3 regions of the Candidatus Thiodictyon syntrophicum genome follow, and region 1 is predicted to be linked to each of the others. Evidence: riboswitches for the same ligand, from Rfam matches in the RefSeq annotation. Region 1 holds a riboswitch; each other region holds the start of a gene.

The links. Region 1 has a riboswitch for cobalamin ahead of THSYN_RS19145 (energy-coupling factor ABC transporter permease). Riboswitches for the same ligand answer to the same signal wherever they lie in the genome.
Region 2: linked by a shared signal. The riboswitch ahead of cobM (precorrin-4 C(11)-methyltransferase) and the one ahead of THSYN_RS19145 (energy-coupling factor ABC transporter permease) in region 1 are both predicted to bind cobalamin.
Region 3: linked by a shared signal. The riboswitch ahead of THSYN_RS32310 (cobyrinate a,c-diamide synthase) and the one ahead of THSYN_RS19145 (energy-coupling factor ABC transporter permease) in region 1 are both predicted to bind cobalamin.

What each region holds. Positions count from the first base shown of each region.
Region 1 covers NZ_CP020370.1:4,559,943-4,569,769, reverse strand. The annotation lists gene THSYN_RS19190 (TonB-dependent receptor) at 1-795, opposite strand, end outside; gene THSYN_RS19185 (DUF2946 family protein) at 876-1,127, opposite strand; gene THSYN_RS19175 (hypothetical protein) at 1,773-1,964, shown strand; gene THSYN_RS19170 (DUF2887 domain-containing protein) at 2,028-2,903, shown strand; gene THSYN_RS19165 (ParA family protein) at 2,977-3,582, opposite strand; gene THSYN_RS34125 (hypothetical protein) at 3,697-3,840, opposite strand; gene THSYN_RS19160 (DUF1826 domain-containing protein) at 3,925-4,593, opposite strand; gene THSYN_RS19155 (DUF1826 domain-containing protein) at 4,598-5,275, opposite strand; gene THSYN_RS19150 (Fur family transcriptional regulator) at 5,347-5,730, opposite strand; cobalamin riboswitch at 5,892-6,114, shown strand; gene THSYN_RS19145 (energy-coupling factor ABC transporter permease) at 6,292-6,918, shown strand; gene THSYN_RS19140 (carbohydrate porin) at 7,541-8,707, shown strand; gene cbiM (cobalt transporter CbiM) at 8,791-9,827, shown strand, end outside.
Region 2 covers NZ_CP020372.1:216,011-225,837, forward strand. The annotation lists gene THSYN_RS32180 (cobalt-precorrin-5B (C(1))-methyltransferase) at 1-804, opposite strand, end outside; gene THSYN_RS34635 (HNH endonuclease) at 998-1,816, opposite strand; gene THSYN_RS32185 (precorrin-8X methylmutase) at 1,813-2,496, opposite strand; gene THSYN_RS32190 (sirohydrochlorin chelatase) at 2,493-3,392, opposite strand; gene cobM (precorrin-4 C(11)-methyltransferase) at 3,394-4,218, opposite strand; cobalamin riboswitch at 4,526-4,750, opposite strand; gene THSYN_RS32200 (DUF3050 domain-containing protein) at 5,196-6,056, opposite strand; partial or broken gene THSYN_RS32205 (DUF1015 family protein) at 6,128-6,820, opposite strand; gene THSYN_RS32210 (hypothetical protein) at 7,394-7,981, shown strand; gene THSYN_RS32215 (PKD domain-containing protein) at 8,326-9,827, shown strand, end outside.
Region 3 covers NZ_CP020372.1:243,557-253,383, forward strand. The annotation lists gene THSYN_RS32285 (extracellular solute-binding protein) at 1-838, shown strand, start outside; gene THSYN_RS32290 (ABC transporter permease) at 841-2,436, shown strand; gene THSYN_RS32295 (ABC transporter ATP-binding protein) at 2,433-3,170, shown strand; gene THSYN_RS32300 (chromate resistance protein ChrB domain-containing protein) at 3,173-3,631, shown strand; gene THSYN_RS32305 (DUF1015 domain-containing protein) at 3,894-5,183, opposite strand; cobalamin riboswitch at 5,392-5,647, shown strand; gene THSYN_RS32310 (cobyrinate a,c-diamide synthase) at 5,770-7,062, shown strand; gene bluB (5,6-dimethylbenzimidazole synthase) at 7,059-7,715, shown strand; gene cobD (threonine-phosphate decarboxylase CobD) at 7,912-8,955, shown strand; gene prfH (peptide chain release factor H) at 9,027-9,695, opposite strand.

The sequences.
Region 1 (9,827 bases):
GGTGTCCTGGAGCCCATGGGCGCCGAGCAGGTTGAGATAGGGCAGGTTCTGGTCGACGAAGTCCCACTGGTGGGGATGTTGTTTATTGATATAGCCGAAGTCGCTCAGGAACTTGCCGGCCTTCATCCGCAACCCGTACGGCAGGGCGCGGGTTTGCAGCCAGCCCTCCTCCAACTCGACCGTCCCCTCCCCGTCGATGGCGAGAAAGAGTGCCGCGTCGAAATAGGGATCCACCGTGGCGGTGAAGGACAACTCGGCCTCGCGGAAGTTGAAACCGTTCTCCGCCGCCCCGTGGCTGTGGGCCTCGTGTGCGCCGACGGCCTCCTCCGTGTGGGTGTGGGGGGCCAATTGAGACGGCTGGTAAGCCGCGCCCACCAGGGCCGAGCCCGCCCCGCCGATCCCGTCATGATAGTAGTTGCCGTCCAGGATCACGGCGAGCTGGGGGTTGAAGGCGCTGCCCGAGGACAGGGCGCCCAGGACCCCGCCGCCCAAGACCCGGCCGCTGGTCGAGGCCGGGGACGCTGCGACGGGTTCTGCGCTCGGTGCGGTCATGGGCCGGGAGGCGGCGGGCGCGGTGCCGGAGACAGCCCCGTCCGCGGTTCGGCTGGCCGCGCGTTCGGCGCGCGCGAGGCGTGACTCCAGGTCGGAGATGCGCCGCTCGTACTGGTTCTTCATCTGGTTCAGCGTGGCGCGCAGTTCGGCGATTTCCGGCGTGCTCGCCGCCACCGCGTCCGGGGCGAGCAAGGGGGTCAGCAGGGCCGCGCACAAGGCACCCTGCGGCAATGAATGACGCATAGCGAGGTCTTCCGATCAAAGGGGGACACAAGGCCGCCGCGCCACTGCCGGGCGCGGCGACCGGTGAAACCGATGGGCGGTCAGACCGGCGGTGCGCGCGCGTGCCGGTCGCGCCGCGCGCGCCGGGGGGGACCGGCAAGGACCGGGAGCGGGGACTCGGCGGCGCGTGTCGCGCGCGGCGGCGCCAGACACAGGGGTGGGTTCGGCAGGGCCGGGGCACCGGCCAAGTGACAGGTGGGACAGCCGTCGGACTCGCCCTGGAAGTGGTGCCCCACCGCATGGACACCGGCCAACGCCTGGCCGATCAACAAGAGCAGGACGAGCCCGAGCACCGGGCGCCACGCGGGCCGGCGACGGCTCCGATACGGGTCTTGTCGGCCTTCTGTCACAGCGCGATGTGCGGGTGCGCCGATCGCCTCGCGTTGCCGCGCGGGGTAGCTCATGGCGTTGCTCAGGGCGTTGCTCGCGTTAACCACAACTGAGAATACAGTATCATGTCTCTTGAGTGAGAAGCGAGTCTCATATTTTCCAGTCGATCCGGGCGTCGTGTCTTGATCGTCATTCCGGCCACCGTCGGGTAACCTTGGCGCCTCTGTCTCCCATCGACTACAGGCCATCGGCCACCATGGACAAAGACCGGCAAGCCCGCCGCAAGGCCCTGACCCAGCGTGCCAATGCGCTCAAGGGTCACGGCACCGTCAAGCCGCTCAAGGTGCTGGACAGTCACGCGAAGCTCCGCGCCCTGGAGCGGGCGGTGGCGGACTGGTTCGCCGGCCTGCCCCCCGAGGTCGGTCCGGTCGAGCGGGTGCATTGTCTGGTGTCGCTGTTCTCGGGCGAGTCCCCGGTCGTCGTCGAACACCCGCTGACCGGCTTCGACACGACCCAATCGCACCGATGCCGACCCCGCGTGCTTAGCCGATTTTCAAGCCAGATTCGAGCCACCCCGCGTCGTCGCCGTGTTGGAAGGCAGTGCCGAAGTGACCGCCTACGTCCTTTACGGCGGAAGGCTCTATCGGGACAACTTTGAGGTCCAGGCCCACGGCATGGTCGATATGATCAGCGACAAGCTGCTCGCCGATGCCCCCCCGGCCCAGATCGAACGCTTCGATGGCCCTATCCGCCTCCCGCCGGTCGATGCCCCGCCCGACCCGCAGAAGGGGCCGGCATGAGCCCCGCCGATCATCGACGCCGCGGTTCTCGCCCGATCCGGCTATCCTTGTTGCCGAGCCACCATGAAAACCGACCACCCCATCTATCTCTTCCTGTCCGCCGGCCCCGAGGCCTTCCGCATCCTGACCGGCGGCCTGCGCCTGGCGGGCGGCTACCGGTTCTGCTCCCTCACGATCAAGACATTGGAACGTCGGCTGGACGGCATCCTCGAGCCCGACGGGCATGAGGCTCCGGTCTATGCCATCGAGTTCATGGGGCAGCCCGCGCCCGGCGCCTGGTATAACCTGTTGACCAAGATTGGTCTCTACGGCGAGCAGTATCCGGAGCGCGAGGTCACGGGGATCCTGATCTATCTGCGCGAGCGCGACCGCCCGGCCTGTCCGAGCTGGATCGGGGCGCCCGGGGCTACGCCCTTTGGCGTGTCGCTGGAGCAGGTCCTGCCCGACTGGCTGGCGCGCGAGCCCGACAACCCCTATGTGGCGGCCTTGGCGCCTTTGGCGATCAAGGACGACGCGACACTCCAAGCCCAGGCCCCGGCGCTGTGGCGCACGGTCGAGGGCGCGCCGCTGCCGCAGGCGCAACGCGACTTGCTGGCGCAGGTCTTGGAATTCTGGTTTTTCGAGCGATTTCGCGGCCTGACCGCGAAGGAGATCTGGGCGATGCTGAATCTGGTAACCCCTATCCAAGAAACGATGGCCTATCAGTCCATCTTTGCCGAGGGCAAGACCGAGGGCAAGACCGAGGGGAAGACGGAGGGCAAGGCCGAGGGCAAGGCCGACACCCTCAAGCGTCAACTGACCCGCCGTTTCGGCACCTTGCCTGACTGGACCCTGCGGCGCATCGAGGCGGCCCCGGTCGCGCAATTGGACCTGTGGCTCGACGGCATCTTCGACGCGGGCAGCGCGGAGGACCTGATCGGGCGGGAGGGCGGGCAATAGCAAGGATCGCCGCCCGAGCCCAAGGCGCAGCGGTTGCGCTTGCGTTGGGGTGCCGCCGCGGCGCACCCGGGTATCAGTCCGCCGCGTCGAGCAAGGCGGCGAGGCCGACCGGTGGCACGCCCCCGGAAAACAAGGCCGACCAGGCCGGTGCCGCCGCGATGGGGGCGGGCAGGACTTCAAGGCCGAGCCCGACGACGGCGCCGATGAGCGGCCTCAGGTCCTCGCCGCGATGCTGATTGAAGACGACCCGGGTGCGGGGTGCCGCGGCACCGGCGCGCAGATCGGCGAGGATCTGCGCCACGTCCTCCAACGCCCACAGGTCCGGCATGGCGGGGCGCACCGGGATGATCAGTCGATCGGCGCCGATGAGGGTGTCCATGGTCGCGGTCGTAATGGTCGGGGGACAGTCGAGCACCAGGTGGTCGAAACCTGGCATCCGGTCGGCGAGGTTGCGCCAGATCGCGGCGCCGCACGCGCCGCGCACGACCAGGCCCCAGCGCGCGGCAAAGCGCTCACCCCAGGCGGTGGCGGTGCCCTGGGGATCGGTGTCGATCAGCAGGACCCGGTGGCCGTCCATGGCCAGACGGACGGCATAGGCAATGGCGAGCGTGGTCTTGCCGGTGCCGCCCTTTTGATGCCAGAAAACGGTCCGCCGTGGGCCGGGCGCCGGTGCCCTCACTGGCCGGCCGGCGGGGACCCGGCAGGGTGAATTGCCGGGCCGTCGGCGCTCGACTGGCCCGGCGCTGTCGGCGGTAATGCCTCGAATTGGATCAAGGTCATGGCAGTCTCCTGGTTATCGCTCGAAGCGCGGGTGCGCTGCGGTCAGATCAAAGCCCCACTGGCCCGTGGCGGTGGCGAATTGGGCGCGCCGGCGTTGGGTGGCCGGAAAGGCCCCGAACAGCCGCTCCCCGTCCTTGAGGGCAAGAGGTCGTTGCATGGTAGGATACCCGGTGTCCCATTGGTGTGGTTGGCGACTTGGGCAAATGGCGCTGGCGCGTGCGCTTCGCTGCGGGGGCAAGGTTCACCACAGGGCATCCAGGGCCAGGAGATAGCGGCTGCCGCCCCCGGGTGGCGGCACCGGTGAGCGGTGGACAGCCCCGCGACCGGCGTTGCCCTGCCAGAGGCTTCCCTTGAGCAAGACCAGCGCGAAGGCGGGTGCGCGGCCGATAGCGGACGCATCCGCCGGGGCTGCAAAGGACCGCGCGGCGCCGGGCCGCGGATGCGGTTGCGGGTCCTCGCCTTCAGCCTCCAACCACTCGGTACCGGGTCCGCGATAGGTGCAGACCAGTCGGATACCCGTGTGGTCGCGGTGGAAACCCGGGCACATGGCCCCATTGAGGGACTCGAAACGCAGCCCCAGACGCTCGCAGCCCAGGAGCTCCCGGTAGACCTCGCACAGGTGCCGGATGTCCGCAAGCAGGGCCTCGCGCCCAGGCAGATCGGGCCAGGTCGGGGCGGCCGGACCGATCCCGACGAGGCTCCGGGCGTGGTCCAAGACCCGCCGGAATCCGAGTCGCCTGGAATCCGCCGAATCCAGATAGGCCGCGATCTGCGGGTCAGGCGGGCGGGGATGGAGCAGGATCTGGACCTCCGGCTCGAAGACCGCGACCAGGTCCGCCAAGCCCTCGGCCCAATAGACGGTCCCGACGCCGACGGCTGGCGGTGCAAGTGTGCGGGCGGCGGTCATCATCCCCTCAGCCGTCCAGGCAAAACAGCACCCGGGTCTCCCCGGTGTCGAGGATAGGCGGCGAGCGATGCACCAGCCCCAGCCCTTGGTTGCCAGGGAAGAGCTCGCCCTTCATCAGCCCAACCCAGCCAGCCTCCATCCGCGCCGGGTGCCCGTGGCGGAGGATAGACTCATTGGGCAGATGACCCATCAGGGCCTCCCGGTCCACCTGGCCGTCGTCGAGCCATTCGGTGCCCGGTCCCCGATAGGTGCAGATGAGGCGCAGACGGGTACGGTCGACATGGAAGCGGCGGCAGGCGTCATCGTTGACGACCTCCAGTCGGAGCTTCACCGGCCAGTCCGGAGCCAGACGCAGGAAGCGCTCGAGCAGGTCCAGGAGATCGGCCGTCCAGGCGGGCAGATCCAAGGCGTCCAGGCCATGGTCCGCGAGCAGGGCGGCGACGGCCCGCCGCCGTGCGTCCCAGTCCGCCGCGGGTGCCAGGCGGGCGCGTGCGGACTGGGCAGCGAGCCGGGGCAGGCGCGCAAGCTCAGCAACGAGCTCAGGATCGAGGTTGCGTCGCCACAGGGCCAGGTTCCGGGCCGGGTCCTGGATCCCGGTCAGCGCGGTCGGCTCGCGACCGGGCGGCGACCCCGGCGGGGTGGTCCCCTTATGGGCCAAGGGCAGGGTGTGGGTGTGGGTCTGCATCTGCTGCTCCGGGAACACGCGCGCTGATTGGACGCTTGGCGAGACTTGACGCAACGACGCTGACGGCGCGTTCATCCGGCCGCCGCCGCATCGCACCCGGCGCAGACCCCGTACAGCGTGATGTCGTGCCGCTGGACGCGGAAATTGTGAGGAACCAGGGCATCGAGTCCCTGCACACAGCCGGGCAGGTCGAAGACCTGCCGACACTGTTCACACACGGCATGGTGGTGATGCCCGCGGTCGGCCGGTTCGTAGCAGGGGGGGTTGCCCGGAATCTCGACCTGCAGGACCTCATTACGCGCCATGAAGGTCTTCAGGGCGCGGTACACCGTTGCCAACCCGATCCCCGCGCTGTCGTGATTCGCCCCCGCCCGAATTTCCTGCGCCGTCAGGGGGCGGTCCGCCCGCCGCAAGGTGTTCAGAATCGCCTCGCGTTGCCGCGTGGAGTAGCTCATGCCGTGCCCCCGTTGACCACAACTGAGAATAGAGTATCATGTCTCACAAGTGAGAAGCGAGTCTCATAAGATCGCACGCCGCCGCCAGCGGGGACGGCTAGCGACGGCGGCCTGGAACGGATTCCTCGTTTCGCTTGTCGCCCCTGCCTTGCCTGGCGTATCCTTTTTAGCCTGCTTTGGGTGTCCCGCGGTGCGACCGTGCCGCGGGGTGAAACGGGAAGTCCGGTGACCGCGGGCGCGATTGCGCGACCGCACACTCCGGCGCAGCCCCCGCTGCTGTAAGCCTGACGGGATCGCCACATGCCACTGCGCGGCACGCGCGGGAAGGCGGCGTCACCCCGGATGAGGGCGAGCCAGAAGACCGGCCCAAGGCGTGAACTGGTGTGAGCCCCGGGGTGGGGCTTGAGCCTATGGGGCCCTCCGCACACCGCCGACGTGGTGCCGGCCGCCCTATTAGCCGCGGCTTTCGTCGCCGGCGGGCCCGTTGTCGGGCGCGCCGGCAGGCACATCGGCCACCCCTGACTTACGCCTCGTGTTGCCTACTCTACGAGGTCTGTCGCTATGCATATCGAACCTGGATTTCTGCCGGCCGCTAAGGTCGCCGTCGCCAACCTGGCCGCCGTTGGCGTGCTCTCCGCCTACCTGCCGTCTTTGATCAAGCAGCCGACGCTGATCCTGCGGACCCTGCTCGCAGCGCTGTTCTTCTCGCTCTTCATGCAGTCGTTCCACATGCCGGTCGGCCCATCGGAACTGCACTTCGTGGGTGCAATGCCGATGTATCTCATCCTCGGCTTCATCCCCACCCTGTTTGGCTTCGGTCTGGGTCTGCTGTTGCAGGGGCTGTTGTTTGAGCCGGCCGATCTGATCAACTTGGGTGTGAATACCCTGTCCCTCGTGATTCCGTTGATGGCGGTGCATTACACGCTGGGCCAGCGTTTCAGTCGGCTCACTATCGCAACCATCCTCAAGTTGGATGGGGTCTATTACGCCGGGGTCACACTGATGGTCGGCTTCTGGCTCCTCCAGGGTGAGTCGACGCCGCTCGCTGATTGGGCGCTCTTCGCCTCCTCCTATCTCGTCATTGTGATGTTCGAGCCGCTGGTCACCTGGTCCCTGGTCACGGTCATTCGCCCCTATGCCGAACGCCCGTTGCTGCGCCACTGCGTCGACCTGCCCGCCCCAGCCTGACCCAAGGGTCGCGTGTGGTTCGTCGGCGCCGGGCGCGGCGACCGGGACCTGATCACGGTCAAGGGGCATCGACTGCCGGAGCCGCGACAGTCGCGGACCCAGGGTCAAGCCCAATGCCATTAAGTTAAGCCATTCTGGCTCCCACGCTCCTGCGCTCCACCTTATACAGAAGTCCGTAAGTATCTGTTTTTACGAGCTTCGTCACGCGTACCAAAAAATGCCGTCACATCATAAAATCATAGACTTACGTTGAGCCGGTGACACTTGTGTATAACGAAGAGCGCTCCTGCGTGGGAGCAAGTGCGGGCGCTCCGCGTCCAGCGCCAAGACCGGACGCGGAGCGCCCGCCCGGCATTCCCACGCGGAGCGTGGGAACGACAGGCCGCACCGTCGGCGCTTGACTTAATGGCATTGGGGTCAAGCCCCCGGCCCGGCCGCGCGCCCGGGCCCCTTGCGGAAGCCGCAAGGGGTAACACAAATTTTGCTTTCGTGTTATCTTCGCCCTCGGCGCTTCGGCTCGCCCCCGCGAGGGCGGTCGGTGCCGGCAACCCTTCAGGCACCGGACGACGAATCCACGCATATGTACGACTGCAACTCAGCCCGCCGATACCCGGCATCTCTCATGGCCCTGGCGCTCGCCGTGACCGCGACCGGCGGCGCCCGCGCTTACGACGTCAACGACAAGCTCACCATCGGGGGCCTTCTGGCGGGGGCCTTCCAGTGCCAACAGGTTTCAGGCTTCGCGGACTCGGAGAACCTGTGCCGGGGCGCCATGGCCTTCCAGCCGGAACTGTTCTACAACCCGACCGAGCAGGACCAGTTCTTCGTCAAGTTCGGATTCGCGGCCGGCAACGGACTCGACGAAAACTCCCCCTTCGTCCTCGCGCCCTGGTCGGCGGACCTGGAGGACGGCGTGAAGGACATCAACGGGCGCGACCGCAGCTATCTCCTGGAGGCCTGGTACGCCCACACCTTCAAGATCGCCGCGGATAACACCATCCAGCTCACCGGCGGCATCATCGACCCGGCCTTCTATGTCAACGAGAACGCCTACGCCAACAGCGAATATACCCAGTTCATGAACGAGGCCTTCGTCAATGCCCGCAACGCCTTTCTGCCCGCCTACGATGGCGGCGGCGTCCTGGTGTGGAAGTTCCGGGACTGGACCTTCAGCGGCATCGGCATGAACGTGGGCGAGAACGACGACGGCAACAACTACAACTACTATGCCGCCGAGGCCGACTATCGCTTGACGACCGCCCTGGGCGAGGGCAACTACCGGGTCATGTATTCCGGCACCTCGCGGGCCTTCCTGGACCCCCAGGGAGAACAACGCGAAAAGAGGGCCGGTTGGGTGCTGTCCTTCGACCAGGCGTTCGGCCCCGTGGTCGGCGTCTTCTTGCGGATGGGCTGGCAAAGCGATGACGCCTTGATCGACCTCCAGAGCGAATACTCCGGCGGCTTCAACTTCAAGGGGTCCGCGTGGGGCCGGGCGGCGGACAACATCGGCATCGCCTTTGCTTATCTGGAGGGACCCAATTGGAGTCCCGCGGTCGAGGGCGCGATCGTCGAGCCGCCCGATCCGCAGGTGGTCGACGGGACGCTCGAAGCGCCGGCGGAGGCCGCTCAGGTGCTCGCCCGCACCAACGTCTTCGAGGCCTATTACCGCTTCGCCTTCAACGATTACCTGGCCCTCAGCGCGGATGTCCAGTACATGAAGGACAGGTACCGCGAGGGGGACGACGTGGACGGCTGGGTCTTCGGCCTGCGGGCGGTGGCGGAATTTTGACCCCCGACGCCCGGCGCTGCTGCCGTCCGGCCGCGTGACTTGACCGTGCAACAACATATTTCTGACTTGAGGAGCACCGCACCATGCACATTCCCGATGGTTACCTGAGTCCCTTGACCTGCGCCGCCGCCTATGCGGTGGCCGCACCGTTCTGGTTCGTCGCGCTGCGCAAGGTCAAGGCCCAACTGCAGACGCGCCTGGTGCCCACGGTGGCGGTGGTCTCGGCGTTCTCATTCGTCATCATGATGTTCAATCTGCCGTTGCCCGGCGGTACCACGGGGCACGCGGTCGGACTCGCGGTGGCGCCGATCCTGCTGGGTCCCTGGGCGGCGATGCTCGCCATCTCGATTGCCCTGTTCATCCAGGCGCTCTTCTTCGGCGATGGCGGGATCACCACCTTCGGGGCGAACTGCGTCAACATGGCGATCGCCGGCCCCTGGGTCGCCTACTGGGTCTATCGAGTGATTTCCGGCGATACGCCCTTGACCTCGCCGCGGCGTGTCGTGGCAGCGGCGACCGCCGGCTATGTCGCGATCAACGTGGCGGCCCTGCTGGCCGCGGTACAGTTCGGTATCCAACCGATCTTCTTTCACGACGCCGCGGGTGCGCCGCTCTACGCACCCTATGCGCTGGCGATCGCCATTCCGGCCATGATGATCGGACACCTGTCCTTTGCGGGTCTCGCGGAGGCGGTGATCTCCGGCGGGGTCGTGGCCTATGTGCAGAAGGTCGACCCGCGACTGCTGTCCCTGTCGGGGCCGGGCCTCGCCAAGTCCGGCGGCGGGGCGGCGACGACGCCCCCGGTCGGTTGGCGTCCCACCCGCGCCCTGTGGGCGGGGCTGGCGGCACTCCTGATCGCGAGCCCCCTGGGTTTGCTGGCCGCGGGGATTGCCTGGGGCGAATGGGGTGTGGATGACCTCAAGGATACGGCCGTGCGCGAGCAGATTGCCCAGGCCTCGGGAAACGTCGTGCCGCCGGAGTCGGTCCCGCAGGGCCTGGAGCGGCTGTCCGCGTTCTGGACGGCCCCGATCCCGGACTATGCACCGGCGTTCATGCACAACGAATACTTCGGCTACATCCTCTCGGCCATGGTCGGTACCGGTCTCATCGTGCTGAGCGT
Region 2 (9,827 bases), on a different replicon from region 1:
CCGCATCCGCAGCTTGATCGCACTGGTAAAGGCCGCCTTCACAAAATCGCCCATCTGCACGAAACAGACCTCCGCCAATCCTGGGAGCGCCGCCATCGCCCCCTTCTCGGTGCGCCCGCCGGTGGTGAAGACGACGGTGGTCTGCCCCTGGAAGGCCGCCACCCGCACCGCCTGGACCAGGGCGGCACGAAAGGCCGCGGTGGAATAGGGCCGCACGATCCCGGTGGTCCCCAGGATCGAGATCCCGCCCAGGATACCGAGCCGGGCGTTCAGGGTCTTGCGGGCCATCGCCTCCCCGCCCGGGACCGCGATGGTCACCTCAAGCCCGTCCCCCGCCGCCAGCAGCGCCGCGCCCGCGGCCCGGACATTCTCCGCGATATTGCGCCGCGGCACCGGATTGATCGCCGCGCTGCCTACCTCCAGCCCCAGCCCCGGTCGGGTCACGACCCCGACCCCGGCACCGCCCCGCAACAGCACCGCGCCCGCCTCCCCGGGGAGGCGGCGCACCAGCGCCGTCAGGTGGGCACCCTGGGTCGCATCCGGGTCGTCGCCCGCATCCTTGATGGAGACCGCTTGGGCCAGGTCGCCCGCCGCCTGTCCCTGGCAGATGGCAAAGACGACCCGTTGGCCGTTGGGCAGCAGACAGTCCACGGACTCCGGCACCCGGCCCTGGACCAGCCCCAGCGTCGCCGCGGTCGCCGCCGCCGCCGCGTTGGCCCCGGTGGTGAAGCCGGTCCGATCGCCGCGACCGCGGCGGGCGTCGCCTTTGGGTGCCCGCGGCCGCGTCTTATGGCCGTCGGTCATCCTGCCATCCGGAAATCGCGCCGCAGCGGATCGCTATCTAGCGCATCCACCGCAATATTGCTCTCAGCGAAGGATCGGGCGGTCATAACACTCATCGGCTTTCACAATCTGGCCGTGTGGGAACGAGGTAACTCATCTCCCAAGTAGAATCATGCATTGCAGGGTCAGCTGCGATTCAGCGATGAATCGCGATTCACGTCTGCGCCAAGGCGTACATTGCGCGCAGGTCCTCGACCGGCCTCGGCGGGTCAGCATCGAGATGTACCAGTGCATGGCAGTTTGGGCACAGTACAGCTAACTCTTCGACTTTGGTGAGACTCGGTTCCGTGCGCGAAGATATGGCATTCTTGTGGTGTACCTCAAGCACTCGCACGCCACGACCTGCCAATAGACGGGAGAAGTCCACGGTGCAACCCTCGCAAACCCCCTTCGCTCTGGCGAGCGCCGCGGTTCTTAGGCTCGCATTGCGTCCATGTTGGAGGGAACGAACTTCGCGAACGCGACCCTCAACCGCTTCAACTACCTGCGTGACTGACATCGGAGCAGCCTGCTGCGCGATTGGAATGGCCTTCAAATCGGCCTCTGACACGAAACCGTCGGATTTGCAGTGGACGCAAAGACGAACCTCGACGCCATTGTTGCGTGCCCAGTCTGCGAGTGAGCCAGCTCCGGCGCCAAGTACCTTTCGCTTCCGGGTAAGCGAGTAAGGTCCGGTATCTGGTTCAGCCGACCAATTTGTTGATCCGAAGTGTTGACACTGTGAACCGTGGAGCTTCGCCTTGGTCTGCGTATCCAGGTTCAGGAGCGTCCCATTCGGGTTCGCGGCACGCCAAGCCTGAAACGCGTCGTGAAACGATTGGCCAGAAATATCTTGAAATTCTTGCAGCATGAGCTTCGCCGGAATGCATTGTGGCGCCTGAACGGCCTTGATCGTAATATTGGCCACCCTGCCATCCGCGAGATCGCTGGTCCGCACAGCGGACCCTACGGGCTCCTGCGGATAGCGGATCAAGCGACCGGTTCGTCAGGCCCTGCCGCCAATGCCAGTAGGGCATGGATGGCCGCAACCACCAGTGTAGCCCCCCCCTTGCGCCCCTGCACCAACACCCAGGGGACCTCCGTGACCTCGGCCAGCATCGCCTTGGACTCCGCCGCCGAGACGAAGCCCACCGGCATTCCGATGATCAGGGCCGGGCGCACCCCCTCCTCCGCGATCAGGCGCAGGACCTCCAGCAGGGCGGTCGGTGCGTTGCCGATGCCGATGATAGCGCCGTCCAGGAGCCCCATGGCCTGGGCCTTGCGCATCGCCTGCACGGCGCGGGTGGTGCCTTGAGCCTGGGCCTGCGCGATCACGTCCGGGTCGGCGATGAATTGATAGGGACGCAGCCCAAAGCGGGCGAGCCGGGCGGGCGAGAGACCGGCCAGGATCATCCCCACGTCGGCCACCAGGAGCCGACCGCCCCGGCGCAGCGCCGCCAGCCCGGCCGCGACCGCCCGCGGATGGAAGGCGGTCAGGCCGTTGAGGTCGAAGTCCGCGCTGGCGTGGATCATACGCCGCACGACCGCCCACTGGCCCGGGTCGTAGGGGTGGGGACCGGCCTCCGCGTCGATGATGGCGAAGGATTCGTCCTCGATGGCCCGGCCGGCGCGGGTGACTTGGGCGGTGACAGACGGGGCTGCGGGGCTGTTCATGGGTGTCCTGGCGCCTCGAGATGCGCGGTCATGGGGTCGACTGGTAGGGCCGGGGCGATCCGGGTGTGGTCGTGGCCGTGCAGGTGCAGGCCCTCGGCCGCCGTGCGGTATTTGCAGCCGTCGCACTCCAGCAGCAGGCCGGCGGGCTGGTCCAGTCCCTGGGCGCGGGCGTCGAGCAGGTCGAAGATGGCCGGGTCCTGGCCGAAGTAGTCCGCCAGGGCGAAGGCGACCCCGGGATAATGGGTGCGCAGCCGTCCGACCTGGGCACTGATCCGCTCGGTCAGTCGGCCGGCGAAGAGATAGACCGGCAGGATGGCGATCTGGGTCATGCCCAGGCGCGCCTGGCGCTGGACCGCGGTCTCCAGCCGCGGCCAGGCAATGCCGGTGAAGGCCAGATCCACCAGGTCGTGGTGGTTGGCCTCGAACAACCAGCGCGCCAGACGCGCCAGTTCCCCGTTGGCCCCGGCGTCCGAGGACCCGCGCCCCAGGAGTATGACCCCGGTGGTGCGGGGGTCGGGCCGGGCCAGCCCATCCATCAGGCCGTCGAGCCGCCCCTGGAGCAGGCCCAGGACCTCCGGCCCCATCCCGAGATGCCGTGCGACGGCAAAGTCCACCCCGGGGTGACGCGCCCGGGCCGCCGCGACCGCGGCCGGGATCTCCATCTTCACATGACCGGCGGCGTTGAGGATGAAGGGAATGACCAGCACCCGGCGCGACTCGCGGGCAGCCAGGTCCAGGCCGGCGTCCAGCAGCACCGCGTCCCACTCGATGAAGCAGGTCGCGATGCGCCAATCCGGATGGCGCGCCCGCCACAACTCGGCGAACCGCAGGGTCTCGGCATTGCCCCCCTGGAAGCGGGAGCCGTGGCCGACCAGCAACAGGGTTGTATCGTCCATCTTATTTGCGTTCATTTGCGTTCATTTGCGGACAATCGTCTGCCGGCGCCGGGCCGGCGGCCCGCCGGAAGCGGTGCCCGAAGCCCGGGTCATAGAGCTTGGACGCGGTGAGTTCGGGCCAGTGGCGGGCGCCCAGGGTGGGGCTGGCGATGATCATGGCCTGGGAGGCGATGCCCAAGTCGCGGCAACGCCGGTCGATGTCGTCCAGGCGTCCGCGCACGATCTGCTCGGCACCCGGCCAACTCGCCTTCTGCACCACCAGGATGGGCGCGTCCGGGGGCCAGCCGGCGGCGCCCAGGGCCTCTTGGACCTCCGGCAGCAGGGTGGCCGACAGATAGATGCACAGGGTGCAGCGGTGGGCGGCGAGGGACGCGAGCGACTCGCCTTCCGGCACCGGGGTGCGCCCGGCCGTGCGGGTGAGGATCACCGTCTGGGTGACCTCCGGCAGGGTCAAACTCTCCCCGGCCGCCGCCGCGGCGGCCATGGCGGAGGTGACGCCCGGCACCACCTGCCAGGGGATGCCGGCCGCGTCCAGGGGGCGGGTCATCTCGGTCAGGGCACCGTAGAGCCCCGGGTCGCCGGTCTGCAGGCGCACCACGGTCTCGCACTCACCGGCCGCGGCGGCGAGCCACGCGACGATCTGCTCCAGGGTCATGGCTTTCGAGTCCTGCAGCCGACAGCCGGGCGGGGCGAAGCGGGTCGCCGCCGCGTCCACCAGCGAGCCGGCATAGAGGATGGCCCCCGCCTGCTCCACCAGTCGGCGCCCCTTGACCGTGATCAGGTCCGGGTCCCCGGGCCCGGCGCCGACGAACCATACGCTGCCCATGGCGCGAGCCCCGCTCAGGCGCGGGCCGACAGGTAGACCCGTCGGCGGCGCGGCACTGGGGCGGCGGCGAACGCCCGCGCGAGGCGGCTGGGGCCGGGGGCGCTCGACATGATGATGAACCTCGTGACGGTAGTTGGAATCCGAGGTGATAAGCGGGGACGGGCGATGCGTGCGCCCGGCCCGCCGGGACGGCAGGCCGGCGACGCTGGTCGCGGCAGACAGGGGTTGGAGCGCAAGGCGGTCTGCCGGCGGGCCGCAATGGCCCAATCGGCAACCTGATCAGCTCGGGCCCGCACCCCGGGGCTCACACCAGTTCACGCCCTGGGCCGGTCTTCTGGCTCACCCTCATCCGGGGTTGCGCCGCCTTCCCGCGCGTGAGGCGCGCAGTGGCGTGTGGCGATCCCGTCAGGCTTACAGCAGCGGGGGCTGCGCCGGAGTACACGGCCGCGCAAGCGCGCCCGCGGTCACCGGACTTCCCGTTTCACCCCGCGGCACGGTCGCACCGCGGGGCACCCAAAGTGAGACGGTAGGATAAGCCAGGCATGGCGGCGGGGGCAAGCGAGCGACTCAACTTAGAAATCAATGGTGCTGGATGACGCCGCGACGCGGACACACCGCGGCCCGATTCCCCCTAGATCCCCGTGCATCGACCCTCCCCACGGGTTACCGTGAAAGTCCGGCGGGAACCCTGTGGGAGCGGCTTCAGCCGCGACGAGCCGCGCAGGGAACGCGGCATCGGAGTTCGCCGCGGCGCCGCATCGCGCCCGGAGGCCGCTCCCACAAGCAACTGCCATGTTCCGGGGTGTCGACCCCCCTTCATGGCCGTTAGCCAAACTGTGCCCGGAATTGCCCGGATCAGGATTCGGCTTCCAGATCCCGGATGCAGGGCACAGATGCGCAAGCGGCCGGTGGCGCATCGGCGCCGCCCGCGCAAGCTGTCAGTGCCGGCGTCAGAGCAAACAACGAAACGTGAAACTTCATGCGTATGCTACCGGACGAGTGGGGGCCCGACTGCTGACGCTTGGGACTCTTAGCGCGAGCAGCGTGCCATCCCAAAGTTGGTGGCGAGCAGAGAGTGCTTCGCGCGCCGCCGCGCGTGCGCTCAGCAGCGCATCCGACTGCTCACCCGCAATTGCGCTGAGCAATCTGGCGGCCGCTGGACCATGCGCCTCGGCATCCAGTTGAATGTGTCTGCGCAGATAGTAGACGAACCTCGGCGCTGATTCGGCCGACAAGCCCCAGTGATCCAGCAGCCCTTGAAACATCTCAGGAATGATGCTCTCGCGACCGTAGAAGAAGCTCGCCATGGTCTGCAACGTGGAACCGTTGATGGCAGTGTTCAGAGTGCTGCGTACAAAATCGCGCGCGACCGCAGGTATAGCAGGTGACTCCAACGCCTGGCTCCAATGCACGCCGCGTTGCTGTGCAGCAATGAACTGGCTGAACGGCGCGGTGTCGGCGCCAACTTCGGCCATCGCGCCCAGATAGAGGTCCAGATGGCTGGCTGCCTCGCCGTCGGGGCCGACATCGCTTTCCTCCGCGAGGATAATCTCGTTGATGAGCCTCGCGGCCTCCGCGTTCGTGGGCGGCAGCCACGGCAACGACAGCGCGGTCAGATCGCGTTGCAGGCGTTTCGCCAGCGACATGAAATCCCAGACTGCGAATACATGCACTTGCATGAATTGCCGCAGATCAGCCGGTTCGCGAATGGCCGCGAACAGCGGGTGACGTTGCAGTCCGGCGCGCAGGGCATGCAACTCGCTGTCGAGGACGGGATCCTGCAAGTTTATCATTTCAGGCTTCTTGTTTCTGACGTCGATGACGGATAGGCAATTCAATCACGCGAGACCGGATGGGCCCACTGATCATAGCCGCGCTAACGACACCGGGCAAGGGGGTTTGCGGCCGATCAGTCCAGGACCAGACTGACCACCCCATCCGCCAGCTTGGGCTCGAACCAGGTGCATTTGGGCGGCATGACGGCACCCGCCTCGGCCAGGGCCAGCAGGTCGGCAAGTGCAGTCGGGTAGAGCGAGAACCCCAGGCGCCAAGCCCCGCCGTCCACCTGCTGCATGAGCCCGGGGAGACCCCGGATGCCGCCGACGAAACCGATCCGGGGGTCCTGGCGGGGGTCCGCAATGCCGAGCAGCGGGGCGAGCACCTGGTCCTGGAGCAGCCGCACGTCCAGGCGTGCTGCCGGGTCCAGCCGCAGTTCGGCCGACCGGGTGCGATCGGGATTCAGGGTCAGCCGGTACCAGGCGCGGTCCAGGTAGAGACCGAACTCGCCGCGCCGGCCGGGCATGACGGGCGCGGCACTCGGCACCAGCGCGCCACACTCCCCGAGCCGGTGCAGGAAGGTCGCGGCGTCGCGGCCGTGGAGGTCGCGCACCAACCGGTTGACGGCCAGCACCCGCGGCTGATCGGCCGGGAAGCTGACCGCCAGGAAGCGGTTGTACGCCTCGGCCCCGGTGTGGTCTTGGTTGGCCGCCTGGCGGGTCGCGCCGATGCGCGCCGCGGCGGCGGTGCGGTGGTGACCGTTGGCGATAGAGAGCCGCCGCTGGGCCTCGAAACCGGCCGTGAGTCGTTCGATTGCCGCGCGGCCAGAGCCGCTCCAGCAGCAGGATCGCGCCGTCGGCCGCTCCCAGCGGGTCCTGCCGGCTGACCGCCTTGATCTCCACCACCGCCTCCTTCAGGCGTTGGGCGGCCCGACTGGAACCGCGCCATCTGAACCCGCGGGCGCGAAGCCGCGGGCGAAAGGCCCAAGGGTAACTGGGCCGCTTCATGTGGTCAGGGTGCCGATGACGACGACCGTCGGCAGACGCTCGTCCGGTTCGCGGCGGTTCTGCGCGACCGCGCGCGGCCGGTCGATGATAGTCTGGCAAGCGGTTGGAAATCGTGTTCATGCTCAACAAGGATGGTAGGTGGGCTTCCCGGGTTTTTCTGTTCCGTCGCGCCTGAGACCCCTGAAGCGATCCCTTCCAGTGTCAGGAATTTTTACATTCCGAGTCGTTTCGTAAGAAATGATTTATACGCAAACTTCTGAAATTACTTCATAATATGATTTTGGTTCGGATATTGCCTAAGAATTTTCGGATTCCAGTTGTTGGGATCTTGAAAGATAGAGAGGGGAGCGAAGCCTAGCTGTTTAAGGTCGTGGATCAATGGGGGAGAAGGCATGCAAGACGGGAAATACGTACGCACTCTGGCGGCGGTGACGATGTTCGCATCGGTAGGTGCTTATGCAAGTTCTGTACCGATAGATCTCAATGATTTTCTGGCCGACCCAACGGTCGTCGTCTCGGGGGACGGATCCTCTGCGGCCTTCTCGGAAGATCCGGTTTTCGCAGTCGTTCTGCTGTCGAATGACCCCGGTCTGGGCGACCCGGTTGTGATCGTGCCGGGACCGGGCGTTTCGCTGGCGTTCGACTACGTTTTCAACGTGGGAGCCGGTGAGTCTGATGAATTTGGGGCCCTCCTGATCGACGCTGCGACAGGATCGAGCGCGGGGTTGGGTTATGAGTTTTTCGCGCAGGTCTCGGGTAGCGGGCTGGTGGAGATCAATATTTCCGCGCTCGTCGGCTCGACGCTGGGGCTGCGTTTTCAACTCACCAAGCTGTCTGGCGACAGCGCATTGGCTTCAACCGCGAACGTCTCGGACGTCAGGCTGGTGACCCAGGAGGCGCCGGTCCCCGCCCCCGTCTTCCTGCTGGCAGCCGGTTTGCTCGGGTTAATCCAGATCAAGCGCACCAACCGCGGTCCTTGACAAAACCGATTTTCTCACTATTCTTGCCCGTGTTAAGGGTGCTGGATGTCCTTAGATGATCGCGGACAGTGGCCAAAGCCTGTGGTAGGCAAGTTTTCTGTAGCGGTTTCGGGGCCTGTCGATTGCTGGCTATTTTGTTCGCGTCCGGCGAGCAGAACCGGGGGGTAAATATGGGAAGGGGTGTCTGGGCCGCATGCCTGCTAATCCTCGCCTTTTTGGCGACGCCCACCTTTTCCCTGCACGCCGCAGATATCGGTCTCGCCGATCTCCAGATGATCCAGCCAAGCGACATGCGCGCCGCGTTTTTGCGTGCACGAACGGATCGCCGCACGGGGGATACCACGATGGCGGCGCAGCTGACCAACCTCACCGCATCGACAATCACCGGCCCCCTCTACTTGGTGATCACGCGGATAGACTCTCCCGCGGTCGTCATGAAAGGCGCGGACGGGGTCACCAGGGAAGGCAGTCCTTACTATCTGATACCCGGCCCCTGCGGCCCCGGTCAAACGGTCTCCAAGGATGTGGTCTTCGCCCCCACCAGCGGTACCCGTCTGCTCCGCTTTAACGTCTACCCCGACCTGTACCGGCTGGCCCCTGCCAACCAAAGGCCCGTGGCCCAGGCTGGGCCAGATCAGCAGGCGCGGGTCGGCACCCCCACTGCACTGGACGGCACGGATAGCTACGACCCCGACGGCGACCCCATCACCTTGACCTGGAGTCTCCTGGAAACGCCGAGTGGCAGCACGGCTGTCCTTGACGACAACACCCTTCCCAATCCCCGTTTCACGCCCGACCTACCCGGCGCGTATCGGTTTTCGCTGACGGTTGCGGATGGTTTCCTGTTCAGCCAGCCCGACGAAACCGTTGTGACGGCGGCCGCAACGATGGCGCCTCCGAACGCCAACGCGGGGCGCGACCAATGGGTCAGCCTTGGTGAGACGGTCCAGTTGGACGGAGCGGGCAGCCGCGAGCCGAACGACCTGCCGCTGACGTTCGCCTGGACCTTCTCGGCAATCCCCTCCGGCAGTCTGCTGACCACCAGCGATATTGTCTCCGCGACCAATGCACAGGCCCACTTCGTCCCGGATGTCACGGGGCTCTACGGCCTCGCCCTGACGGTCGGCAACGGCCTACTTAACGCCGGCGACGGCATGCTGGTCGATGTCCGACAGGCCAATGTGCCGCCGACCGCGGTCGCGGGTCCCGATACCGCCGTCAAGCTTGGCGACGCCGCGACTCTCGATGGCAGTGCCAGCCGTGACCCGGACCACGCGCCGGCCGCGCTCACCCATCGCTGGAGGCTGGTCGCGCGGCCATCCGCAAGTGCCATCGGCTCGCAGGACATCGTGGACGCCGATCGTGCAGTCGCGCGCGTCACCCCGGACGTCGAGGGCATCTATGTCGCGCGCATCGAGGTCGACGATGGTCAGTCTCAGGATGGGGACAATACCGCGGTTATTGCGGACGACACGCCACCGACGGTTACGATCTCCTATCCGGGCGAGGGAGCCGTCCTGGCGTCCAGACGGCCAACGATCACGGTCGCCTTCAGTGATGACGGTGCCGGAGTCGATAAAGACAGTTTCCAACTCTTGGTGAACGGGGCCGATGTCACCAGCGCCGCGAGCGTCAACGAGGGCAGCGCCGGCTACACCCCCGTGGTCGACCTGCCCGGCGGTGCGAACGAGGTGACTGCCCGCGTCGCCGATCGCACGGGTAACCTGGGCCAGGCGAGCCATCGCTTCAGCATTACCGTATTCCGCGCCATCGCCGATTGCGGTCCGACGCTGGGGACGGCACCGCACACGGTGACCTACCGCAGCCGCGGTCAGTTCACCGGCGG
Region 3 (9,827 bases), on a different replicon from region 1:
TGTGGAGGCATCGAAGACCACCGGATTGGTCAACCGGTTGATCGCCGAACAGGGCCGTCCCCGGGCCGATGTCTTCTGGAACTCGGAGGTCGCCCGGACCCTGGTGTTGCAGGACAAGGGCGTGCTCGCACCCTACCGGTCTCCCGCGGGAGAGGATATCCCGGCGCAATTCAAGGACGCGGACGGCTACTGGACCGGCTTCGCGGCTCGCGCCCGGGTCCTGGTCTACAACAAGGATCGGCTGGCGCCCGCGGACCTGCCCAAGTCCATCTTCGACCTGACCCAGCCCGCCTGGCGGGGCAGGTTCACCATGGCCTATCCGCTCTTCGGGACCACGGCCACCCAGGTCGCCGCCTGGTATGCCGTGCTGGGTCCGGAGCGGACCGAAGCCTATCTGCAGGCGCTGAAGGCCAACGCCGTGGTCATCGTCGATGGCAACGGGACCTCCCGGGATACGGTCGTGCAGGGCGAGGTACCCTTGGGCTTCACCGATACGGACGATGCCAATGTCGCCATCCAGGCGGGCAAGCCGGTCGGCATGATCTTCCCCGACGCTGACGGCCTGGGGACCCTGCTGATCCCCAATACGGTCGCCCTGGTTGCGGGGGCGCCGCACCCGCAGGAGGCCAGGCGGTTGATCGACTTCCTGCTCTCGCGAGACGTCGAGAGCAAGCTCGCCTTCTCCGAGTCGATGCAGATTCCGCTGCGCGACGGGGTCGGCAAACCCCCCAGGGTGCCGGATTACGGTTCTATCCGTGCGATGAAGGTCGAGTACCGTGCCATCGCCGACAACATGGAACGGGCCGCGCGCTTCAGCCGCGAGTTGTTTGCCCGCTAGGGATGCACCAACCCCGGTGGGCCGTCGCGGCGGCCTGGGCGGCCTTTGCAATCGCGGCATTGCTCCCGCTGGGGCAACTCGCCTGGGACGCCGTGCGCGGGGGTGGCGGTTGGGACCTGACCGCGCTGCGCGAATTGCTGCTCACCGAGAGCCAGTGGCGGCTGCTTGCCAACAGCCTGCTGGTTGCCGGCGGGGCCAGTGCGCTGGCGGTCGCCATCGGCGTCCCCTTCGCCCTGGTCATGGAACGCACGGATCTGCCGGGGCGCCGGTTGCTCGGCGTTCTCTACCTGGTCCCGCTCCTGATCCCACCGCACCTGCATGCCATCGTCTGGTCGCGTCTGCTTGCGGACACGGGGCCGGGCAACCGGTTCTTCCAGGCTGCACTGGGTCTGAAGGCGGCGCCGCTTGACGTGTTCAGCCTTCCCGGGGTGGTCTTTGTGCTCGGGCTGGCCTACTTTCCGTTCGTCACCTTGCTTGCCAAGGCCGGGCTGCGGGCCATCGACCCGTCCCTGGAGGAGTCCGCCCTGCTGCGCCGGGGGCCGACGCGGGTGATCGCGGGGATCAGCATACCGCTGACGGCGCCGCACATCCTGGCCGGTGCGATCCTGGTCTTCGTTTTCGCGATCATCGACTTCGGCGTGCCGGACATCCTGCGGGTCAGGGTCTACGCGGTCGAGATCTTCATCCAGTTCAGCGCGCTCTATGACAAGCGCGCCGCCGTGGTGTTGTCGCTGCCCCTGCTCATCGTGACGCTGGCCCTGGTCGGCGTGCAGGCATGGCTGATGCGGGGGCGGGCCTATGTGAGCCTGGCCCAAGGCGCGGCCGGGACGCGCCGGTTTCCGCTCGGCAAGGCACGATCGGCGGCGCTGCTGTTCTGCGGTGTGGTCGTCACGCTCGCGGTGCTGGTGCCGGTCGCGACCTTTGCGGTGGTCGCCGGACCGGCAGGGACCTACGCGCGGGTCCTGGGACCGGCGTTGCCGTCGCTGGGGACCAGCCTGGCTCTCGCGGTGGCGGCGGCCGGGATCACGACGCTGTTGGCCTTCGTGATCGCCCATTCGCTGGTGCGCAGCCGCGCGGGGGTGCGTACGGCCTTGCACGACCTGACCCAGGTGCCCTTTGCGGTGCCCCCGATCCTGCTGGGGATCGCACTCATCGGGGTCTGGAACCGACCGGCGACCGGATGGCTGTACGACACCGTGGCGATGGTCGTGCTGGGTTACGTGGCGCACTTCCTGCCCTTCGCGATTCGGGCGGTCTATGCCGGTCTGCAACAGCTCAATCCCCGCGTCGAGGAGGCGGCCTGGTTGGCAACCCCGAACCGACTGCGCATCGTCTGGCGCATCACGCTGCCCTTGGTCCGCAACGGGCTGGTGGCCGGTTTTCTCATCGTGTTCATACTGGCGATGGGTGAGTTGGGCGTGACCCTGCTGGTCGTCCCGCCCGGCGTGGAGACGCTACCGGTGCGGATCTACAATCTCATGCACTATGGGGCCGAGGAGGCGGTCGCGGCGCTGAGCCTGATCCTGCTGGGGGCGCAGCTTGGCGTGTGTCTGCTCGTGCTCGCCGCGGTGCGGTGGGATTGGGGGGGCGGCGAATGATCGGTGTGTCCGGGGTCTCGAAGCGATTCGGAACCGTCCTGGCAATGGGCGGCGTGTCGCTCGCCTGCGCACGCTCCGAGACGGTGGTCGTGTTGGGACCCTCAGGCTGCGGCAAGACCACACTGTTGCGGCTCATCGCGGGACTGGATGGGCCGGACGCCGGGGCGATCGACATCGAAGGCACGCGCGTCAGCTCGCCCGGACGGCTGGTCGCGCCCCACCGGCGACAGTTGAGTATGATCTTTCAGGACCTGGCCTTGTGGCCCCACCTGAGCGCCTTCGGGAACGTTGCCTTCGGACTGCGGGGTAACGGGCAGTCGCGGAACGCGGTTCGCGCCACGGTCGAGGAGTCTTTGCGCCGGGTGTCTCTGTTCGAGCAGCGTGAGCGCCATCCCCACCAGCTCTCGGGTGGCGAGCGCCAGCGTCTGGCGATTGCGCGGGCGCTGGCCGGCAGTCCGCGGTACCTGTTGATGGACGAACCGTTCAGCAGTCTCGATCCCTTGTTGAAGCGGCAGATGATCGCGCTCTTGAAGGAGTTTCGGGCGAGCCTTGGGCTGGGTGTACTCTACGTGACGCATAACCTGGACGAGGCGCTGGCGCTCGGGGATCGAATCCTTCTCATGAGCGGGGGCCGCGTGGCCGGATCATTGAACCGGGGGCAAGTCGCCTCTCTTACTCAGTCGGACTTACTCGAATGGTACGAAGCCTGCGTGGTTGGCCAAGCGGATTGCTGAGCTTGTGGCTGTTGGCTTGCTGCGCCGCCGCCGAACCGGCCGGCGGGGAGGGCCAGGTCTACTCCACCTGGGATGTTTTCGAGCCCGACAAATGCGCGTCCATCTGGCTGATCAAACGCCACATCGATCCCGGCGCCGTCTTCCGCTTCTACCCGCGCGGCGAAACCATCGCGTCGGGGATCGCGTTCGACACGCCCGATGCCACATTCCGCCGCTACCACGACAGTTCGACCTTTGAAACACTGCTCAAGCACTACCGACTCGAGGGCCCGGGGTTGGCCCATCTGGGGCGGTTGATCCACGACATCGAGGTGAACGTGTGGGAGCGCAAGGCGCTCGCGGCCACCCGAGAGATCCAGGATGAGTTGCAGCAGTTACTCGCGGGCAGTGACGCGGCGCGATTGGTCGGTGTGTGTCTGGAGTATTTCGATCATTATTATGTTCGTCACCCAGCCCCCTAAGAACCTCCCGCTGCTGCCGCGCGGCCGGGTCGCGATCATAACTCAGGCCATGCGCCCTTGCGGCAACCCGTCGCGGCCGGGGACCGTTCCTACGGTAGGAGCGGCCCCCGGGCCGCGACGGCTATCCATTGCTCGAACCACGCGGTCAATGCGCGGGGCTCGGCCAGACCGGCGAGTTGGCGATTCGTACGTCAGATAAGACGCACGTCAAGCGATGCGACGAGCGCACGGCCGCAGAGCGCCCGCCCCGTCACCTCAAGGATCAATCTAACACCAGACTGACCACCCCATCCGCCAGCTTGGGCTCGAACCAGGTGCACTTGGGCGGCATGACGGCACCCGCCTCGGCCAGGGCCAGCAGGTCGACAAGGGCGGTCGGGTGGAGCGAGAACCCCAGGCGCCAGGCCCCGCCGTCCACCTGCTGCATGAGCCCGGGGAGACCCCGGATGCCGCCGACGAAACCGATCCGGGGGTCCTGGCGGGGGTCCGCGATGCCGAGCAGCGGGGCCAGGACCTGGTCCTGAAGCAGGCGCACGTCCAGGCGTGCTGCCGGGTCCAGCCGCAGTTCGGCCGACCGGGTGCAATCGGGATTCAAGGTCAGCCGGTACCAGGCGCGGTCCAGGTAGAGACCGAATTCACCGCGCCGGCCGGGCATGACCGGCGCGGCACTCGGCACCAGCGCGCCGCACTCCCCCAGCCGGCGCAGGAAGGTTGCGGCGTCCCCGCCCTGGAGGTTGCGCACCAACCGGTTGACGGCCAGCACCCGCGGTTGATCGGCCGGGAAGCTGACCGCCAGGAAGCGGTTGTTCGCCTCGGCCCCGGGGTGGTCCGGATTGGCCGCCTGGCGGGCCGCGCCGATGCGCGCCGCGGCGGCGGTGCGGTGGTGACCGTCGGCGATATAGAGCCGCTTCTGGGCCTCGAAACCGGCCGTGAGTCGCTCGATCGCCCCCTGGTCCGAGACGACCCAGATCTGATGCCGCACCCCATCCCAGGTCCCGTCCGCGATGGTGCTGTCGAGCGCCGGGGTCGTGCGGGCGACCGCGGCCAGGGTGTCGTCGATGGCCGGACTGGGGTTGTGGATCAGGTAGGCCGGGCCGGTCTGGGCGCCGAGCGCCGCGATCTGCCGCACCCGGTCGTCTTCCTTGTCGGCGAGGGTGACCTCGTGGCGCCTGATCCGCCCGGCCCCGTAGGCGGCGAGCGAGGCCGCGACGACCAGCCCGGTCTGGATCTGATCGCCGCGGCTCAACCGGTAGCAGTAGTAGCAGGGTTGCCGATCGCGCACCAGCAGACCAGCCTCGCGCATCCGCGCGAACTGGTCAGCAGCCTGGGCATAGGCCGCCGGGCTATGGGGGTCGACGCCGGGCGCCAGGTCGATCTCCGGGCGCGACAGGTGCAGGAAGCTCCAGGGGCGCTCGGCCGCGAGTCCCAGCGCCTCGGCCCGGTCCAGCACATCGTAGGGTGGAGCGAGGACTTCGGCGGCACGACCGGGGGCCGGGCGCAGGCCGGCGAAGGGGGCGATCAGGGGCATGGCAGGGGGTTCGCTCGGGGTCATAGCGGTCACTATACCTACCCGGCGGCGGTGTTGGGGCGCGGCCGGTCCAAGCTTTCGTTGTCGTTGTCGTAATCGAACAATCCGATCACGACAACGACAACGACAACGACAACGACCAGGACAGCGTACCCGGGATCTCGGTCACCACATCAGTTCTGAGCGCACCCAGGGGCACCGCACACCTTGCCCGGCGCCACCCGGGCAGCGTAGACTTCAGTCCGCTTCAGGTGTCCCGCTGGCCTTCGCGCCCCAAGGGATGAAACGGGAAGCCGGTGCCCACCCCGCTCGCACGGTGTGCCATCCCGGCGCTGCCCCCGCAACGGTAGACGAGTTGCGGCGGATCCTATCCGGTGCCCCCGGGTAGCCAGCCACTGCGTGACCACGCGGGAAGGCGATCCGCCCGGTGCCTGCTCGCTCGCAGGCCGCTCGTGAGCCCGGAGACCGGCCTCAAGCGGTCACCCACGCGGTGATCGATCCGGCATTGCGGTGGGCAATTGCACGGTGCCCGCGAGGCGCGCACGCGCGCTTTGCGTCCGCGCCTGTCTCTGCCCCCGCCCGCCGCCGTCTGCAATCCGGTGGGTTTTTCATGTCAGTCTCGTGCCCGGCACTCTTCATCGCCGCCCCCGCCTCCGGTCAGGGCAAGACCACCGTCACGGCCGGACTCGCCCGGCTCCAGCGCCGGCTCGGGCGCCGGGTGCGGGTCTTCAAGACCGGACCGGACTTCCTGGACCCCATGATCCTCGCGCGCGCCGCCGGGGCCCCGGTCTATAACTTGGACCTGTGGATGGGCGGCGAGGACCACTGCCGGGACCTGCTGCACCGCGCCGCGCGCGCGGTCGACCTGATCCTGGTCGAAGGTGTCATGGGTCTCTATGACGGCGAACCCAGCGGGGCGGATCTCGCCGCCCGCTTCGAGCTGCCGCTCCTGTGTGTGATCGATGCCGCCGCCATGGCCCAGACCTTCGCCGCCCTGGCCTTCGGGTTGACCCGTTTTCGCCCGGGGCTCACCACCGCCGGGGTCCTGGCCAACCGGGTCGGCGGCGCCGGTCATGCGGCGACACTGACCGCGAAGCTGCCGGCGGACCTCCCCTTCCTGGGCACCCTGCCACGGGACCCGGGGCTGGAGTTGCCCCACCGTCACCTGGGACTCTGGCAGGCCGACGAGGTGGCGGACCTGGACGCGCGGCTGGAACGGATCGCCGACGCACTGGCCCGGTCCGCGCTTGCTGACCTGCCCGCCCCCGTCGCCTTCCGCCCGGCGGCAGACCCGCCGCCGCCCGCCCGCACACTCGCGGGCCGGCGCATCGCCGTGGCCCGGGACCTGGCCTTTTCCTTTCTGTATCAGGCCAATCTGGATACGCTGGAGGCCGCGGGGGCGCACCTTTGCTTCTTCTCGCCCCTGGCGGACGCGGCGCTGCCCGCCTGCGATGCGCTCTATCTGCCGGGCGGCTACCCGGAACTGTATCTGGACCGGCTCGCCGCCAATGGGGCCATGAAGGCCGCCATTCGGGCCCATCAGGCGGCGGGGCGCCCACTGTTGGCCGAGTGCGGCGGACTCCTGTATCTGCTGGACACCCTGGCCGCCGTGGAGGGCGACCCGGCCCCCATGGTCGGCCTCCTGCCGGGCCAGGCGCGGATGCAGCCGCGGCTGGCCAACCTGGGGCTCCAGGGGGTCAGCCTGCCGGAGGGTCAACTGCGCGGTCATACCTTCCACCACTCGCACGCGCAGATCGCACTGGAACCCATCGCCCGCTCCCGGGCCCTGCGCGAACACGGCGCCCCGGAGTCGGTCTATCGGCTGGGCCGACTCACCGCGTCCTATCTGCACCTCTATTTCCCTTCCAACCCGAGCGCCGCCACCCGGCTGTTTCTACCATGAGCCACCGATATCCCGACCCCGAGGTCGCCGCGGTCTACCGCGCCATCTACGAGCGGCGCGACATGCGTCACTTCAAGCCCGACCCGGTCGACGAGGCCGTGCTCGCCCGCCTGCTCGCGGCCGCCCATCAGGCCCCGAGCGTAGGCTATATGCAGCCCTGGCGCTTCATCCGCGTCCAGGACCCGCAGCTGCGCCTGGCCATCCATGCCCTGACCCGCGAGGAGCAGGGACGGACGGCGCAGGCCTGCGGGGAGCGCGCCGAGCTGGTCCGCGGCCTGAAGCTGGAGGGCATCCTGGAGTGCGGCGAGTTGCTGGTCGTGGCCCTGCCCGAGGGGCGCGAGGCCTATGTGGTCGGCCGCCGCACCATGCCCGAAATGGACCTGTGCTCGGCCGCCTGCGCCATCCAGAACCTATGGCTGGCTGCCCGCGCCGAGGGGCTGGGGATGGGCTGGGTGTCGATCTATGACCCGGTCCGGCTCGATCAATTGCTGGGGCTGCCCGCGGGCGCCCGCACCATCGCCGTGCTCTGCCTGGGGCATGTGGACGCCTTTTATCCGGAACCGATGTTGGAGACCCTGGGCTGGGACCGGCGCCGGCCCATGGCGGACCTGGTGTACCAGGACACCTGGGGCCGGGCGGTGCCGACGCCATGAGCGATCAGCCTGGGCCTGACCGGACCTTGACCTATCGGCCAAGAAGAAGAATTTCTCTCACGGAGACACGGAGACACAAAGTAGGAAATGCTTGATGTACAACCATCGACGACCACGACGAGGCTCCATCCCGTGGACTTGTCGCCAGCCCTGTATGTTCCGGGTCTGCGTGTCTGCGTGAGAGGATTCCGGAGCTATGGGTAACGACATGGGTCCGGGTACCTTGCTGCCCCACGGCGGGCGGCTGCGGGCCGCCGCCGCGCGCTACCGGATACCGCTCGCCGACTGGCTGGACCTCTCCACCGGCATCAACCCCCGGGGCTGGCCGGTCCCGCCGGTGCCGGACCTCTGGCAGCGCCTGCCGGAGGAGGACGACGACCTGGAGCAGGCGGCGGCGCGCTACTACGGCACCGACTGGACTGGCGGGGCCGGCGCACTGTTGCCGGTGGCCGGCTCCCAGGCCGCGATCCAGGCCCTGCCGCGGCTGCGCCCGCCCGGACGGGTCGGCGTGATCGCACCCGGCTACGGCGAACACGCCCACGCCTGGCGGCGGACCGGACACGCGGTGCAACTGCTGCCGGTGGCGATGATCGAGGCCGCCCTCCCCGACCTGGGCGTGCTGGTGCTGATCCATCCGAACAACCCGACCGGGGCGCGCTTTGCGCGCGCGGACCTGCTGCGCTGGCGCCGGGTGCTCGCCCAGCGCGGCGGCTGGCTGGTGATCGACGAGGCCTTCATGGACGCGACCCCGGGCGAAAGCCTGGCGAACCTTGGACCGCTGCCCGGCCTGATCCTGCTACGCTCACTCGGCAAATTCTTCGGGCTGGCCGGGGCCCGGGTCGGCTTCGTGCTGGCCGACCCGGCGCTGACCCAACCGCTCGCCGCCCAGCTCGGCCCCTGGACCATCGCCGCCCCGGCCCGCTGGGTCGCCGCCAAGGCCCTCGAGGATCACGCCTGGCAGGCGGCGGCCCGCGCACACCTCGCCGCCGCCGGCCCCCGGCTTGCGGCGCTCCTCACCCGCCACGGTCTCCCGCCGCAGGGCGGCTGCGCCCTGTTTCAATGGGTCCCTACCGTGCGGGCCCCCCTGCTCCATGAACACCTGGCCCGCGCCGGCATCCTGACCCGCCTTTTTGAGGCGCCGCTCGCCGTGCGCTTCGGCCTGCCCGGGAGCGAGGACGAGTGGACGCGCCTCGCTGACGCTTTAAGAAGTACGTTAGTACGGGAGTACGGGAGTACGTGAACACCACGGTGCGGTCGGTCTGGTTGATCGTCACTGCCAACACGCGATTCACGCCGATCAGTAACCGATGATCAGACACAGGACTGTCCGCACCTGCCCGTGACAACAGGCACCCACTCTTGCCCGCGATAGACCCGAACCGGATTGCCGCGGACCAGCCGGGTGTGCTGTTGCCAGCGCGCGGTGCCGCCCTCGCGCGCCTTGGTTTCGGCACGTTCAGCGAAGAGACTCGCCAGCCGGGCGAGCGCGAGCCGGCGGTTCAGGAGTTGCGAGCGCTCTTCCTGGGCAATGGCGTGGAGCCCGGTCGGCAGATGAGTGACCCGGACGGCACTCTCCGTGCGGTTGACGTGCTGTCCGCCGGGACCGCTCGCGCGCAGTGTCTCGACCCGCACCGCCGTACTATCCCAGTGGTCGGCGGCGGGTTCCGCGAAGGCGGCCACGCTGACGAACCAGTTCTTGCGGGGGTGATGCGCCCGGTAGGGGCTGGCGCCAATCCACTGGATGGTCCCCAACCAACTGCGGACCTGCGCCGCCGCCCCCGTGCCACTGGCCCGTAGCAGGATCGAACGGGCATCGCCGCCATGCTCGCCGGGCGTGCGCGCGACTTCCGCCACAGTGAGCCCATGCTCGCTGAGATCCCGGATCAGCAGCGGGACCAGGCGCCCCACCACCCATTCGCACTCGGCCGGGCCGCGCCCGGCGGAGAGTTGCAGCCACAGGGTCGGCGCGTCCCCGCTCACGGCCGACCGCGCCGCGGTTTGCGCGCTCCCGGTTGACGATGGGCTGGACGCCTGACCTTGTAGGTGAGCACCGGCCGCAGGGCCTCACCTTCGATCCAGGACTGATCGGAAGCGATGATTTGGTAGGACGGG